Linked DNA regions of Cystobacter fuscus DSM 2262. The protein of the gene in region 2 binds, or shares a complex with, the protein of the main gene of each other region. Links are inferred from orthologs where the notes say so. Each region holds a gene or a part of one and is shown on either strand. Other genes may lie near its edges.

Region 1 (5,498 bases), on a different replicon or contig from region 2:
CCGCCCCATCCACCGGTGCTGGCCGCGCTCCTCGTGGCGTTCGGCAAGGCGCTGGGAGAGCCGGACATCGAGGCGCAGGACAGCTTTTTTGATCTCGGTGGCGACTCACTGATCGCGACCAAGGTCGCCGCCTGGGCGCGGACGGAGTTCGCGGTCGCGGTAACAGCCGCCGACATCCTGCGCAGCCGCAACGCCGCCAGACTCGCCTCGGTGATCGAGGAACGCCGGGCCGGCGCCGCCCCCACCATGCAAAGGATCAACCCATGAGAGCCAAGAGCCCGTGGCTGGTAGGCAAGGCCATCCCTGGAGAGCCCAGGGTTCGCCTGTACTGTTTTCCGCACTCGGGAGGCCTGCCTGGCGAGTACGTCCGGTGGGGTCGTGAACTGCCCGGCGTTCAGGTCTACGGCGTCTGTCTGCCGGGGCGCGGGGAGCGCGTCGCGGAGGCGCCACCGGCGAGCATGCACGAGCTCGTCGACCGGTTCCTCGCTGAAACGGACTTCACCCCACCCTTCGTTCTCTTCGGTCACAGCCTGGGTGCACTCACGGCGTTCGAGGTGGTCCGCGAGCTGGCCGTCCAGGGCCGGCCGCTCCCCGAGCGACTCATCGTGTCCGCATACGCCGCTCCGCACCTGCCTCGGACGGCCTCCAACCTGCACGCATTGCCAGACGCGAGCCTGGCCAGGGCCATCGACGAACGCTACGGAGCGATCCCTCAACACGTCATGGCCGACCCCGAGTTGCTCGCCCTGCTGCTACCGGCATTCCGGGCGGACTTCACCCTCCTGGAGACGTACCGCTACCGGCCGGGGTCGCCTCTGACGGTACCGCTGGAGGTGTTCGGCGGCGACCGGGATGCCGTGTCGCTGGAAAAGCTCGAACTCTGGCGTGAGCACACCACCTCGGACTTCCGGCTCCATCGCTTCGCTGGCGGCCACTTCTACTTCCGGGAGAATCCGCGGGCGCTCATCGAGGTACTGGGTGCCGTTCTGGGGGTGTAGGGCGGTGCCATGCGCCGAAGAGCCGGTCATGCATCGACCGGCTCTTCCCCCGCTCGTCGGCCGCCACCTCTGCCGCGACGGCCCGGAGCGCGTGGGCGACGACTACTTCACGCCGAGGTAGTCCTGCAGCGGCTTGACGGTCTGCTCGGTGTGGGTCAACGACTCCATGGCGCCCACGGCCATGCGGGCCGCCTGCACGGTCGTGAAGTACGGCACGCTGTGCATCAGCGCCTCGCGGCGGATGGAGAAGCTGTCGGAGATCTCCTGCTTGCCGAACGTGGTGTTGATGACGAGGACGATCTGCCCGTCGACGATCTTGTCCACGATGTGCGGACGGCCCTCGGCCACCTTGAGCACCTTCTCCGTCTCGATGCCCTTGGCCGCCAGGTAGTCGTGGGTGCCGCCCGTGGTCACCAGCTTGAAGCCGAGCGCGCGCAGGCGCCGCGCCAGGTCCACCACCGCCGGCTTGTCGTCGTTGCGCACCGAGATGAAGACCTTGCCGCTGCGGGGCAGCTTCACGCCCGCAGCCTGCTGGCTCTTGGCGAACGCCGACGGGAAGTCCGCGGCGATGCCCATCACCTCACCCGTGGACTTCATCTCCGGGCCGAGGATGACATCCACGCCAGCGAAGCGCGCGAAGGGGAACACCGACTCCTTGACGGCCACGTGCTTGAACTCGGGAATGCTCGTGGCGCCCAGCTCCGCGAGCGTCTTGCCCACCATGCACAGGCTGGCGATCTTCGCGAGCGCCACGCCCGTCGCCTTGGAGATGAAGGGCACGGTGCGGCTCGCGCGCGGGTTGACCTCCAGCACGTAGATGGTTTTCCCCTGGATGGCGAACTGCACGTTCATCAGCCCCACCACCCCGAGCTCGCGCGCCAGGGCGATGGCCTGATCCTTCATGCGCTCGACCAGGTCGGGCGACAGCGAGTGCGGCGGCAGCGTGCACGCCGCGTCACCCGAGTGCACCCCCGCTTCCTCCACGTGCTCGAGCACCCCGCCCACCAGCACCGCGCCGGTGCGGTCGGCGACGAGGTCCAGGTCCACCTCGATGGCCTCCTTGAGGAAACGATCGATGAGCACCGGGTGCTCGGGCGACGCGCTCACCGCCTCGCGCATGTAACGCTCCAGGCTCTGCTGGTCGTACACCACTTCCATCGCCCGGCCGCCGAGCACGTAGGAGGGCCGCACCATGACCGGGTAGCCGATGCGCTGGGCCACGCGGAAGGCCTCCTCGTGGCTGCGCGCCACGCCGTTCTCCGGCTGGGTGAGGCCCAGTTTTTCAATCAGCTGCGCGAAGCGCTCGCGGTCCTCGGCGCGGTCGATGGCGTCCGGGGACGTGCCGAGGATGGGCAAGCCCGCCTTCTCCAGGGGCACCGACAGGCGCAGCGGCGTCTGGCCACCGAACTGGACGATGGCGCCCACGGGCTTCTCGCGCTGGGACACCTCGAGCACGTCCTCGATGGTGAGCGGCTCGAAGTACAGCCGGTCCGACGTGTCGTAGTCGGTGGACACCGTCTCCGGGTTGCAGTTGACCATCACCGTCTCGTACCCGGCCGAGCGCAGCGCGAACGCCGCGTGCACGCAGCAGTAGTCGAACTCGATGCCCTGGCCGATGCGGATGGGGCCACTGCCCAGGATGAGCACCTTCTGGCGCGCCGTGGGGGGCGCCTCGTCCTCCTCCTCGTAGGTGGAGTACAGGTAGGGCGTGTAGGCCTCGAACTCGGCGGCGCAGGTGTCCACGCGCTTGTACACGGGGCGGATGCCCTTGGCGTGCCGGCGCGCGCGCACCTCCGCCTCGGTGCACCCGAGCAGCTGGGCGAGGTACTTGTCGGAGAGGCCATCCGCCTTGGCCGCGCGCAGCGTGTCATCCGGCAGCTTGTCCAGCCCACCAAGCGCCTGGATGGACTCGGCCTCCCGGACGAGGCCCTGGATGTGGCGCAGGAACCAGGGATCGATGGCGGACAGCTCGTGCACGTCCTCCACGCTCAGCCCCTCGCGGAAGGCCTGGGCCACGTAGATGGGGCGCTCGGGACGGGGCACGCGCACGTAGTCGCGCAGCACCTTGCGCCGCTCCTCCTTCTCCGTGGGCAGCTCGGGCGCTTCCAGGCCCGTGCGGCCCGACTCCATGGAGCGCATGGCCTTGAGGTAGGCCTCGCGGAAGGTGCGGCCCATGGCCATCACCTCGCCCACCGCGCGCATGCTGGTGGTGAGGGTGCGGTCGGCGTGGGGGAACTTCTCGAAGTTGAAGCGCGGCACCTTCACCACCACGTAGTCCAGCGTGGGCTCGAAGGAGGCCGGGGTGTCGCGGGTGATGTCGTTGCGCAGCTCGTCCAGCGTGTAGCCCAGGGCCAGCTTCGCGGCCACCTTGGCGATGGGGTAGCCCGTCGCCTTGGACGCGAGCGCGCTGGAGCGCGACACGCGCGGGTTCATCTCGATGACCACGATGCGCCCGTCCCGCGGATTCACGCCGAACTGGATGTTGCTGCCGCCCGTGTCGACGCCGATCTCCCGGATGATGCGCAAGGACGCCTCGCGCAGCCGCTGGTACTCGCGGTCGGTGAGCGTCTGCGCCGGGGCCACCGTGATGGAGTCGCCGGTGTGCACGCCCATCGGATCCAGGTTCTCGATGGAGCAGATGATGATGACGTTGTCCGCCGAGTCGCGCACCACCTCCAGCTCGTACTCCTTCCAGCCGAGCACGCTCTCCTCGACGAGGATGGTGGAGTTGGGGCTCGCCTTGAGGCCCGAGCGGCAGATGGCCTCGAACTCCTCGCGGTTGTAGGCGATGCCGCCGCCGGTGCCGCCCAGGGTGAACGAGGGACGGATGATGGTGGGAAAGCCCACCTCGTCGATGAGGGCGAGCGCCTCCTGCATGTTCGTCGCGTAGCCGCTCTTGGGCAGCGCCACGCCGATCTTCTGCATGGCCGCCTTGAAGAGCTGCCGGTCCTCGGCCTTGTTGATGGCCTCGAGCGACGCGCCGATGAGCCGCACGCCGTACTTCTCCAGGATCCCCTGCTCGGCGAGCGCCTTGGCGAGGTTGAGCGCCGTCTGGCCGCCCATGGTGGGCAGCACCGAGTCGGGACGCTCCTGGGCGAGGATGCGCTCGGCGACCTCGACGGTGATGGGCTCGATGTACGTCCGGTGAGCGAACTCGGGGTCCGTCATCACCGTGGCCGGGTTGCTGTTGAGCAGGACGACCTCGACGCCCTCCTCGCGCAACGCCTTGATGGCCTGGGTCCCTGAGTAGTCGAACTCGCACGCCTGCCCGATGACGATCGGGCCCGAGCCAATGACGAGAACCTTCCGGATATCATTTCGCTTAGGCATCGAGGGGGGGCCCATAGCACGTTCGCCCGCGCTTGCACGAACTCGTGTGAAGGGGTCGGTCCCCCGCCGGCCTCTGGTAGGCTCCGCGTCGATTCTCGTGAGGTCCCATGCGCTGCTGGTCCCTGCTCCTGCTGCTGTCCGCCGCTCCCGCCCTCTCCCAGGAAAACCCGCCCACCGAGGCCCCGCCCGCCGAGGCACCCGCCGCGGAGGCGCCCGCCTCCGAGAGCCCCCGGCCTTCTCGCCGTCGCTCCCGGACCCGGTCCGAGGCCCCCGCCCCGGCTCCCACTCCCACTCCCACTCCCGCTCCCGCTCCCGCTCCCGCCGAGGAGGTGCCCGAGCCGCGGCCCACGTCACGAACCGGGAGCGAGCCGGAGCGCATTCGCAAGGAGGCGCACGCACTGGTCGACTCCCTGCTCGCCGGAGATGTCCGGGGCTCCGTGGGGTACCTGGCCTTCCCCTTCCAACTGGAGGAGCGGCGGTTCGACGCGCCCGAGTCCCTGGTGGCCACGTGGGTGAAGGAGCTGCGCAACAAGCGCACGGACCTCGTCACCCTGTACGACATCGAGGTGCTGCCCTACGCGGAGCTGGAGAGGAAGTACGGCAAGCCCCCTGCCCGGCTGGGCGCCGTCATCCCGCGGGGGACCGAGGTGTACGCCGCCGTGGCCAACCTGTCGGGGCACGCGGCGGTCATCCTCTACCGGCAAACCGACGACGGCTGGAAGGCGTTCGCCTACACGGACTGAAGCCAGGCGGCGGCCCTCGTACGGGAAGTGCCCCCCGCCGTCCACTCGGGTTGCGGCCGAGCAAGCCAGCGGGGGGGATGCCTCAGCGTACGGAGGCGGTGAACTCCCGGACGCGCTCCAGGCCCTTGCGCAGCTGCTCGCGCGAGGTGGCGAAGCTCACGCGGATGTTCGCGTCCACGCCGAAGGGCGCGCCTGGGACCGCGGCGACCCGGAAGTCGTTGAGGAGGATCTCCGACACCTGGAGCGAGCCCCGCAGCGGCGTGCCCTTGTACGAGCGCCCATAGAGGCCCGAGATGTTGGGCAGCACGTAGAAGGCGCCCTCGGGCGCGCGGCAGCGCACCCCGTCGAACGAGTTGAGCAGCTCCACCACCATGTCCCGCCGCTCCCGGTACTCCTTCACCATGGGCTCGAAGATGGACTCGGGCCC
Region 2 (4,694 bases):
TGGAGTTGTTCTCCTCTCCCACGTTCAGTCTCTCCGTGGGCCTCTCCCTCATGCTGTATGGCTTGGCGTGGGCTGCTCCCGAACCGCTTTTCTCCAAGGCGTTCGCCGCGGCGGTGACCCTGAGCCTGCTGATGACCTACACCATCGCGGAGGTCGTCAACGTGGGCAGAGCCTGCTTGCTGCTATTCCGCGAGGCGGAGGCTGCTCGGGACAACCGGCAGTTGGAGGAAGCCGCCCGACACTTCGCGAAGGCCATGAGCGGAGTGGGCTTGAGAGTGTTGGTGACCATGGCGGGAGCTCGGCTGTCGAGAGCGCTTCCGGAAGTCCCAAAGGGAGGAATGGGGGGGTTGATCCAGGCGCCCCGCTATGTCCTCGGCGGCCCCGCGCGCGGGGGGTTCTCGTTCGGCCCCGGTTCTAGCACGCAGGTGCACGTAGCCAATGGGACGGTGGTGCTCATGGGCGTAACCGTCAACACGGCGGCTGCCGCGGCCAGTGCGGCCCTCAAGGCCCGGACGACGGGAGACTGTGCCGAGGCCAAGGCGGACAACCATCAGGCCCACCACATCTCCACGAACAAGAATGACACGTCGGAGGTGAGCGGCGGTCCCTGGACACCACGGTTCAAGGAGTTGTTCGAACAAGCAGGGATGAGCCTTGATGATTCCGCGAACATCCTCTACCTCCGTGACCATCAAGGTCCCCACCCCGAGGCCTACCATGCGGAAATCCACAAGCGGCTCCGGGAGGCACTCGAAGGATGTCAGAAGAGGCAAGAGTGCAGACGGCGACTCATGGACACGCTGGATGAAATCGCGGGCGACATCTGCACCCCCGGCTCACGACTCAACAAGCTCGCCACGAAGAAGCGATGAATTCTCGAAACAGATACTTCGAACTCTGGGACGACATGCGTGTCCCTGGCCGCTGGGTCTTGAGTCAAACCAACCTGGATGATCGGGGCCAACGACTGGATCCCTGGCAGTTCACGAAGGGCCGCGCCGTCGTCTTGGACGGGACGCCTGTTCTGGGCATCGCACACGCCGGGCAACCCCTCGATTTCAGTCTGACCGGACCCGGCACGCCCGTGGTCACCCCCCGTGTCGTCTCGCTCTTCGAGCGCTTGAGCCTCCAGCAAGAGGTCCAGTTCATCCCGGCTCGAGTGGAGGGTCATACGGAGCCTTACTTCATCCTCAACGCCCTGCGAGTCCTCCGTTGTATCGACGAAGCACGATGCGAGGAGGTCAGGTTCTGGGAGCCCAGGCATGGGGTTCCCGAGAAGGTGGGCCAGTATCGGAACGTCGTCGGCCTGAAAGTGGACCCCGCGAAGATGGGCGACACCCCCATCTCGCGGCCCTGGGGCTGGTCAGGCGCGCTCATCGTGACCGAAGGTCTCAAGCAGGCCATGGAACACGAAGGCCTGACCGGCCTCCGCTTCACCGACGCCTGAGGCAGAACTAGCTCGCGGACGCCAACCAGGGCGTCGTCTGCGAGAAGTCGTAGATGCGCTCGACGGCGATCTGCTTGTAGCGCTCGGCCTTCACCGCGCGCCGGGCGCACTCCCACACCATCTCCACGGGGGGGCGCTCGGGCTCCTTCTTCTTGCGGCGCTTGGCCTCGGCCTTGATGGCCTTCACCGCCACGCGCGGGTGGAAGCAGAAGGCCGAGGAGAAGAGCAGATGGCCGGCGAAGGGGATGAGCCGGGCCTCCAGCACGTCTCCCGTCTCCAGGCCCACCATGTGGCGGCGCTCGGTGACGTCGAAGTCCTTGCCCGAGTGCAGCTCGCGCAGGCGCACCAGGCCCTTGCCCAGCTTGCGCACCTCGAAGAGGCCGTGCACCGTCTCCGTGAAGCACCGGAAGGCGTTGGCCTCCTCGGGCGGTCCGCTCTGCAACCGCAGCTCGTACAGCTCCGCCGCCGGCGTCTTGCCGGACGTGGGCGAGACGCGATCGTACAGGTAGTAGTCCAGGAAGGACGCCATGCGCAGCTCGAAGAGCTGGTCGTCCTCGAACACCTCGCCCGTCAGGCGCAGGTACTCGGCCTTGGCGACGAGCAGGTCCGGCTTGCGCTCTTCCTGGCTCCCGAAGGCGATGAGCTGATCCAGGTAGGGTTGGTACGACAACGGCGAAAGAGGGGATTCCATGGGGGCGGCGAGATCCTACTCTCCGGCCATCAGCTTCGCGAAGCGGGTGAAGAGGTAGCGGGCGTCATGGGGCCCCGGAGAGGCTTCCGGGTGGTACTGGACGCTGAACGCCCGGGCGTCCGGCACGTTCAGGCCCTCCACGGTGCCGTCGTTGAGGTTGAGGTGGCTCACCGTCGCCCTGCCCTTCACGCTGGCGTCATCCACGGCGAAACCATGATTCTGACTGGTGATTTCCACCTTGCCCGTGAGCAGATCCTTCACCGGCTGGTTGGCGCCCCGGTGGCCGAACTTCATCTTGTAGGTGCGCCCGCCCAGCGCCAGGGCGAGGATCTGATGGCCCAGGCAGATGCCGAACACCGGCACCTTGCCGAGCAGCGAGGCGACCACCTTGTCCGCGCCCTTCACCGCCGCCGGATCCCCGGGGCCGTTGGCGAGGAAGACGCCATGGGGCTTGTCGGCGAGCACCTGCTCGGCGGTGGTCCCCGCGGGCACCACCTTCACCCGGCACCCCACGTCCACCAGGTAGTGGAGCATGGAGCGCTTGAGGCCGTAGTCGTAGGCCACCACGTCGAAGCGCGGCTCGACGACGGGGCGCGGCTCCTCGCCGAGCAGCGTGGGAGACGGGGTGGTGAAGAGGTAGGGCTCGGCGCAGGACACGCCGGTGGCCAGGTCCATGCCCTCCATGCCCCGGGCGTTGCGGGCGCGCTCCACCAGGGCGTTGGCCGAGTGGCCTTCCGTGGAGACGACGCCCATCTGCGCGCCGTTGATGCGCAGGTGGCGCACGAGCCTGCGGGTGTCGAGCCCCTCGATGCCCACAATCCCGTGGCGCTTGAGGTAGGCGTCGAGCGTCTCCTGGGCGCGCCAGTTGGACTGCTGTGCCGAGGCGTTGCGCACCACCATGCCCACCGCGTGCGGCTTGGGTGACTCCTCGTCGCCGGGGTTGGCGCCCACGTTGCCCATCTCCGGGTACGCCATGGTGACGATCTGCCCGACATAGGAGGGGTCGGTGAGGATCTCCTGGTAGCCGGTCATCGACGTGTTGAACACCACTTCACCCACCGTCTCGCCGGACGCGCCCAGCGCGCGACCCTCGAAGGTGGTGCCATCCGCCAACGCCAGCACGGCCCTCTTCATGACCTGGACTCCTTCGTCTGCCCGTTCTCGAAGACCAGCCGGCCACCCACCCACGTCTGGGCGACCCGGCCCGTCAAACGCCGGCCATGGAAGGGGGTGTTGCGGCTGCGGGAGAAGAACCGCGTCGCATCCACCGTCCACTCCACGTCTGGCTCCACTACCGTGATGTCCGCCGGAGCCCCGACGGCCAGATGGCCGCCCGGCAGGCCGAATGCCCTCGCCGGCCCATCCGACAAGAGGGCCACGGCCCGCGTCAGGCTCAGCGCGCCCTCGCGCACCGCCGCCAGGGTGAGACCCAGGGCGGTCTCCAGTCCCACCACGCCATTCCACGCCTTGTCGAACTCCACCTGCTTCTCCAGCACCCCATGGGGCGCGTGATCCGTGGCGATGGCGTCGATCGTTCCATCCGCGAGAGCCTCGCGCACGGCCAGCACGTCCTGGCGGGTGCGCAGGGGCGGATTCATCCGGGCGTGGGTGTCGTAGTCCCCCACCGCCTCGTCCTCCAGCGTGAAGTGGTGCGGGGTGGCCTCGGCGGTGACGCGCAGGCCCCGGCGCTTGGCCTCGCGGATGAGCCGCACGCTCCCCTCGCACGACACGTGGGCCACGTGCAGTCGGCCGCGCGTCTCCTCCAGCAGCACGAGATCCCTCGCCACCATGGCCACCTCGGCCGAGGGCGGAATGCCGATGAGCCCCAGGCGCGTGGAGGTGGGGCCCTCGTGCATGACCCCCTTGCCCGACAGCGTCAGGTCCTCCTCGTGCACCATGACGGGCAGGTCGAACTGGGTGGCGTACTGGAGCGCGCGGCGCATGAGGCCGGCGTTCATCACCGGGCGGCCGTCGTCGGTGATGCACACGCAGCCGGCGGCCACGAGCGCCCCCATCTCCGCCATCTCCTCGCCCTGCAGGCCCTTGGTGATGGCGCCCGCCAGGTACACCCGGCACAGCCCCGCTTCGCGCGCCTTGGCCTTCACGTACTCGGTGACGAGCACGCTGTCGTTGACGGGCTTGGTGTTGGGCATCGCCACCACCGCGGTGAAGCCACCGGCCACCGCCGAGCGGCTCCCGGTGAGCACCGTCTCCTTGCCCTCCTCGCCCGGCTCGCGCAGGTGCACGTGCAAGTCGATGAAGCCCGGCAGCACCCACCGGCCCTGGGCGTCCACCACCTGGGCATCCGGCGGCGCTTCAATCGGGGCCTCGGACACCTCGGCCACCACCCCGTCGCGCACCAGCACGTCCCGCACCCCATCCACGCCGTGGCGCGGATCGATGACGCGTCCGCGGCGCAGCAGCACTGTCGTCGGCTTCATCGGCACACCACCTCCAGGACGGCACGGCGCACGGCCACCCCGTGCGCCACCTGATCGAGGATGACGCTGTGGGGACCATCGGCCACGGCGGGAGCGATCTCCACCCCGCGATTCA

What was found. Proteins that work in one complex are often made in the same cells at the same time.
Region 1: the proteins of carA (region 2) and carB are in contact, whole or in part, in a solved structure (PDB 1KEE), measured with the Escherichia coli proteins. The link is inferred for Cystobacter fuscus DSM 2262 from one-to-one orthologs.

Annotation. Positions count from the first base shown.
Region 1 is NZ_ANAH02000065.1:7,381-12,878, reverse strand. Bases 901-4,703 are described here. They hold carB (carbamoyl-phosphate synthase large subunit), read right to left. Parts: upstream 4,329-4,703; coding sequence 1,101-4,328; downstream 901-1,100. Other genes in these bases: D187_RS39940 (hypothetical protein), read left to right, coding at 4,436-4,703; D187_RS39950 (thioesterase II family protein), read left to right, coding at 901-998. In the rest of the region: D187_RS39955 (type I polyketide synthase), read left to right, coding at 1-267; more of D187_RS39950, read left to right, coding at 264-900; more of D187_RS39940, read left to right, coding at 4,704-5,071; D187_RS39935 (pyridoxal phosphate-dependent aminotransferase), read right to left, coding at 5,154-5,498. UniProt on the Escherichia coli protein: Large subunit of the glutamine-dependent carbamoyl phosphate synthetase (CPSase).
Region 2 is NZ_ANAH02000066.1:216,480-221,173, reverse strand. The notes cover bases 1,214-4,212. They hold carA (glutamine-hydrolyzing carbamoyl-phosphate synthase small subunit), read right to left. Parts: upstream 3,273-4,212; coding sequence 2,154-3,272; downstream 1,214-2,153. Other genes in these bases: D187_RS41490 (dihydroorotase), read right to left, coding at 3,269-4,212; D187_RS41500 (DUF7986 domain-containing protein), read right to left, coding at 1,455-2,138; D187_RS41505 (imm11 family protein), read left to right, coding at 1,214-1,447. Also shown: D187_RS41510 (AHH domain-containing protein), read left to right, coding at 1-872; more of D187_RS41505, read left to right, coding at 869-1,213; more of D187_RS41490, read right to left, coding at 4,213-4,579; D187_RS41485 (aspartate carbamoyltransferase catalytic subunit), read right to left, coding at 4,576-4,694. UniProt on the Escherichia coli protein: Small subunit of the glutamine-dependent carbamoyl phosphate synthetase (CPSase).